Linked DNA regions of Oceanispirochaeta sp. M1. The protein of the gene in region 2 interacts with the protein of the main gene of each other region in a pairwise test. Links are inferred from orthologs where the notes say so. Each region holds a gene or a part of one and is shown on either strand. Other genes may lie near its edges.

Evidence for each region.
Region 1: the proteins of sucB (region 2) and lpdA interact in binary tests that used the Escherichia coli proteins (3 or more experiments, as listed by UniProt). The link is inferred for Oceanispirochaeta sp. M1 from one-to-one orthologs.

Annotation. Positions count from the first base shown.
Region 1 is NZ_QQPQ01000001.1:176,809-179,765, forward strand. It holds lpdA (dihydrolipoyl dehydrogenase), read right to left. Parts: upstream 2,210-2,957; coding sequence 791-2,209; downstream 1-790. Other genes in the region: DV872_RS00735 (hypothetical protein), read right to left, coding at 1-658; DV872_RS00745 (2-oxo acid dehydrogenase subunit E2), read right to left, coding at 2,234-2,957. UniProt on the Escherichia coli protein: Lipoamide dehydrogenase is a component of the glycine cleavage system as well as of the alpha-ketoacid dehydrogenase complexes.
Region 2 is NZ_QQPQ01000029.1:24,951-27,950, reverse strand. It holds sucB (dihydrolipoyllysine-residue succinyltransferase), read right to left. Parts: upstream 2,101-3,000; coding sequence 901-2,100; downstream 1-900. Other genes in the region: DV872_RS18355 (2-oxoglutarate dehydrogenase E1 component), read right to left, coding at 2,097-3,000; DV872_RS18365 (citrate/2-methylcitrate synthase), read right to left, coding at 1-836. UniProt on the Escherichia coli protein: E2 component of the 2-oxoglutarate dehydrogenase (OGDH) complex which catalyzes the second step in the conversion of 2-oxoglutarate to succinyl-CoA and CO(2).

The DNA.
Region 1 (2,957 bases), on a different replicon or contig from region 2:
CTGTGGAAGAATTGATTTTTGTTCCTCCGCTCTGTTTCAGAATTTTTCCGGCTACAACAATGTTTATACTCAGTTTTGAGTTTTGTATACCCATACGGCTCTCTTCACCAAGAGCAAATTCCATCATATCCAGATAATCAGAGGAGCTCAGTCCTGCCGTGGCGGCAGGGCCGAAGTTCTCAACAAGCGGATTATTGAGTGCCGGGTTTGATTCCAGCAGGGCTACAATGGTCTCTCTTGTTATCTTAACCGTCAGATCAGAGCTTGAGGCTCCTTTTTTAAAGTTTATCAGTTTACTCTGAGGTGAGTCTGTTTTTACTTTGGACAGTATGTCTTCTACAGAACTGAATCGGAAGCTTCCTTCCAGGTTCAGCTTGTCGGGGGTCTTTAATTCTAAACCGCTGATACTTTCATTCTCTAAAAATCCCTTTTCAATGGCTTCTACATCAAAGAAACTGCCCTCTTCATCGGGGATCTTTGTTTCAGGATCAAGAAGCATTTCCACCTGTTCGATTACTTCGCCCAGGTAGGAGGCCATACCTATTTCAAAGTTGACCTGTCCCTCTCCGGATTTCTCCAGGAGGATTTCCTGTTTCATTGTGCAGGAGAGGGCCGATAGAACGAAAAGACCCAATATTATTGTATTTCTGATAGTCATAGTTTCATGTTTCCTTATTTAATGTGCTTACTATAACAGATACAGGGGAGAGAGGTGAAGTTACATGTTTGTTTGAAATATAAAAAACTCCTGTTCTGATGAACAGGAGTCACGATTTTAAGGTTCTTCTCTCTATTTTTTGGGTGGCATAAGATCTGTGATCGTCCCTTCTGCCATCTCCGCCGCCAGGGCAAAGGTCTCTGACAGAGTAGGGTGGGCATGGATGGTGAGGGAAACGTCTTCAAGATCGGCCCCCATCTCCACCGCAAGGTTGGCTTCTGCCAGGAGTTCCCCTGCATTGTTACCGCATATACCGGCTCCCAGAACCCTCTTTGTCTTCGGATCATAGAGAATCTTTGTGATCCCCTCATTCCGTCCATTACTGAGGGATCTGCCTGATGCAGCCCATGGAAAAACACCTTTTTCATAGGCTATACCCTGAGCTGCAGCATCTTTTTCTGTCAGACCTGTCCAGGCAATTTCAGGATCTGTATAGGCAACTGATGGAATACATACAGGTGAAAACTCTGCAGGTTCTCCCGATATAACCTCTGCGGCAACACGTCCTTCATGGACTGCCTTGTGGGCCAGCATGGGTTGCCCTGTAATATCACCGATGGCATAGATATTTGAGGCTTTTGTCTGTCTTTTTTCATTGACCGTGATGAATCCCCTCTCATCGGGGCTGATACCCAGATTCTCCAATCCAATTCCCTCTGTGTTGGGTCGGCGTCCGATGCTCACCAGTATTTTGTCATACAGTGCAGGTTCAGGAGCACCGTCACCTTCAAAGCTTACAAGGAGTCCCTTATCCTGAGGCTCTACCTTTGTTACTTTGACTGAGGTGTATATGGCTTTCAGTTTCTTCTTATACATTCGGGCCAGCGGTTTAACCAGGTCGGGATCTGCAGGAGGGATAATTTGATCCATCAGTTCTACAACAGACACTTCAGATCCGAAGGCATTGTAGACAGTGGCCATCTCCATACCTATGATTCCACCTCCCACAATCAAAAGGCTTCCGGGAACTTCCTCCAGCTTCAGGGCATCTGTGGAGTCCATGACTCTCGGGTCGTCAAAGGGAAACATGGGCAGTCGCAGAACAGAAGATCCTGTAGCGATTATGGCCTGTTTAAAACTGACCTCTGTCTCATCCTCTCCCTTGACTGTCAGGGTCGATGATGAACTGAATGTACCGGTTCCTGTGAGAACCTGGACCTTCCTCTGTTTAGCCAGTGCCCCGAGGCCCTTGGTGAGAGCACCCACAACGCTATCTTTATGGCCCCTTATTCCATCAAGGTCCAGCTCAGGTTTAGCAAATTTGATTCCGAACTTGTGGGCTTCTCCGGCTTCATTGATAACCTGTGCCAGGTGGAGGAGAGCCTTAGATGGTATACACCCTTCGTTAAGACACACTCCCCCCAGGATTGCTCTCTTTTCTATAAGGGCTACCGACTGCCCCAGGTCCGCTGCTCTGAAGGCGGCGGTATATCCTCCCGGACCGCCTCCCAGAACCAGGGTATCTACTTCAATATTTTTTATTTCTGACATTTTATAGTCTCCTGTGGTTAATTATTATAGAAGGATTTTCTTCATATCTTCCAGAAGATCCGCCAGGTGTCTGACAAATCGTGCCGCCATGGCTCCGTCTATAACCCTGTGGTCATAGGAGAGGCTCATGGGGAGCATCAGCCTGGGTTGAAACTCCTCACCATTCCATACCGGCTGCATAGCAGATCGGGAGAGTCCCAGAATGGCTACTTCCGGAGGATTTATTATGGGCGTAAAGGATGTTCCGCCTATTCCCCCCAGATTTGATATAGAGATTCCCGCACCCTGGAGATCGGCGGCTTTTAGTTTTCCATCTCTTCCCCGGAGAGCCAGATCTTTTATGGAGGCAACAATTTCGGTCAGGTTTTTCTGATCAACATCCTTTATTACAGGGACAAGCAGCCCCTGGGGAGTATCCACAGCAATTCCGATATTGTAGTAATTCCTGATATAGAGTCTGTCTCCTTCAGGAGCCAGAACAGAGTTGAACCGGGGGAATTCTTCCATCGCTTTGTACAGGGCCTTAACCACAAAGGCGAGAACCGAGAATTTTACTCCCTGACTGCCTTTGGCATTGAGCTCTTTTCTCCAGGTTTCCAGATAGCTGATATCCGCCTGCTCATATTGAGTCACATGGGGAATATTTACCCAGCTGCCGTGGAGGTGGGGTCCTGAAATCTTCTGTATTCTGGTCAGCTCCTCTTCAGTTACAGAACCGAACTGTGAGGGATCCGTATAGGCTGCTTTT
Region 2 (3,000 bases):
TTCAAATAACCTTCCATAAGAACAGCCCGGGGGTCCATGGCCTTATATACCCGGTGTCCCATGCCCATAACCTTTCTTTTTGTCCGGTTGGCCTCTTCCAGAAAGGGACGCACATCTTTTACAGAGTCAATCTCCTTAAGCATATTCACAACCTTCTCATTGGCACCTCCATGGAGAGATCCATAGAGAGATCCGATGGCAGCGGAGATACTGCAGTAACAGGTGGACAGGGAAGAGGCCACAACCCGGGCCGTAAATGTCGAGGCATTCAGTCCGTGTTCCGCATGGAGGATCAGACATTTGTCCATGATATCCCCCTCTTCCTGTGAAGGAGCTTCTCCCCGGAGCATATACAGGAAGTTGGCCCCATGATTCAGATCATCCCGGGGTGGAATATATTCCTGTCCGTTTTTTATTCTGTAAAAGGCGGCGATGATGGTGGGAAGCTGTGCCACCTGATGCAGGGTCTGCCGGCAGTTACAGTAGGCTGAATGTTCTATCTTATGATCCACATAACCACTGAGAAAATTGATGGCCGACTGCAGCAGTTCCATGGGATGGGAGTCCCGGGGAAAGCTCTTGATCATATCCAGAATGGGAGGACTGATCCTACGGGAAGTTCTCATCTTAGTAGTGAAATCGTCAAGCTCTTCCTTATTGGGAAGATGACCATAAAGGAGAAGGTAGGCGGTTTCTTCATAGCTTGAGTACTTCTCCAGAACATCTATGGAATATCCATAGTAGTACAGTTTGCCCTCTTCACCATTGACCTTGCATATACTGCTCTTTGCGACAATAACACCTTCCAGACCTTTGTGTATGACTTCTTCTGACATCATCAAACTCCTTTTAAATTCTTTATGCTGGAATCCCGTGAAGATATCCGGAATTCGTTTTTTGCTAAAAATCGATCAGCATCCTCCTGGGATCTTCAATGCTGTTTTTCACAATATTCAGAAACCCGACGGCTTCCCGTCCGTCTACAATTCGATGATCGTAGGTCAGGGCAACAAACATCATGGGACGGATGACCACTTCATCATCCCGGACAACCGGCTTTTTCACGATGGAATGCATGCCCAGAATACCCGACTGGCCGGGAGAGGGGATGGGTGTGGAGAGAAGACTTCCGAATATGCCGCCGTTGGTAATGGTAAAGGTACCTCCCCTGAGTTCATCGGGTAACAGTTTCCGCTCATTGGCACGACGGGCAAAGGAAATAATCTGAGATTCTATTTCCACGAAGCTCAATCCGTCGGCCTGCCTCAGGACCGGTGTGATCAGCCCCTTGTCCGTGGAGACGGCAATACCGATATTGAGATGGTTCCTGAAAAGGAGATCCTCACCGTCAATGATGGCATTGATCTGGGGATACTCAGCCAGGGCAGAACAGACGGCTTTGACAAAGAAACTCATATACCCGAGTTTGACTCCCTTTTTCTTCAGAAAATCATCCTTATACAGGGTTCTGATCTCCATGACTGCCGACATATCCACCTCATTGAAGGTTGTCAGATGAGCCGACTGTTGTTTTGATTGAACAAGATTGGCGGCGATCTTCTGACGTATACGACTCATTTTTTTCCTGGTGAAGGCTTCAGGAGACGCGCCGGGGGAACTCTGCGGAGCCGGAGCTGCAGTGGGGGGGCTCTGAACAGCAGCTGGAGCAGGGGAAACAGATTCAGTCTCAGGGACTTGAACAGGCTGAAGTCCCTTGGATTTTATATGACTCAGAACATCCTCCCTGGTGACATGCCCTTTTTTGCCGCTGCCCTGTCCCTCAAAAGAACTCAGACCATAGCTGTGCAGCAGTTGACGGACAGAAGGTGAATAATGATCTTCCCCGGAAACGGCCCCGGACAGCATAGCTGTATCTTCAAGATGCCCTACGGTCTGACCGATCTCCACTTCCTCCCCCTCCATGATCAGGATTTTAAGGATTCCTGTTGCGGGTGACGGAATGGACAGTGTCGCCTTGTCTGTTTCCAGCTCCAGAACTTCTTCTCCCGCCTCGACGGAATCTCCATCCTGTTTGAGCCAGACGGCCAGATAACCTGTGCTCACAGATTCACCCATTTCCGGTATTTTCAATTCAGTCATTTGTTTTTCACCTCATCAAATGCATCCTGGAGCAAAGCTTCCAGCTCTTCCATATTCTTATTATGGGCTCCTGTGGAGGAGCTTGCCGAGGGCAGTCTTCCCACATAGGACCATTTTCGCCGTCCCAATTGATTCAGGGGCTCATGGACAAAAGACCAGCTGCCCTTGTTGCGTGGTTCTTCCTGAACCCAGCGCAGCTGCTTCACTGATCCATAATATTGAATGATCTCTTTCAGGCTCTCCGCCGGAAAGGGGTAGATCTGTTCCAGCCGAAGGATGGCAGCCTTTCTGCTTCCCAGTTCTTCCCGTCTTTCCAGAAGATCGTAATAGACTTTTCCTGAACACAGGAGGAGTATCTCAGCCCCTTTGTATTCATCCCGGTCATCAAGGACTGTCTGGAATTTCCCCTGCTCCAGATCCTTCAGATCAGAAACTGCTTTTTTATGGCGGAGAAGGCTTTTGGGGGTCATAAGAATCAGGGGTTTCCTGAAGGGCTGAATCATCTGCTTCCGGATCAGATGGAAATACTGTGCCGGTGTCGTCAGATTGCATACCTGCATATTATCCTCGGCGCAGAGACTGAGATATCGTTCAAGGTAGGCATTGGAATGTTCGGGACCCTGACCTTCATAGCCATGGGGAAGGAGGAGAACCATTCCACTGGAACGGAACCATTTCTGCTCTCCTGAGCAGATAAACTGATCGATGATTGTCTGGGCACCATTGGCGAAATCACCAAACTGGGCTTCCCAGAGAACCAGAACTTTAGGCATAGCCAGGGAGTAACCGTATTCGAAACCCAGAACAGAAAATTCTGATAAGGGACTGTTATATACCGAGAAGACACCCATGGGTCCTGTGGATTCTTTTTCCAGATGTTTTAAAGGGACATAGGAGTCG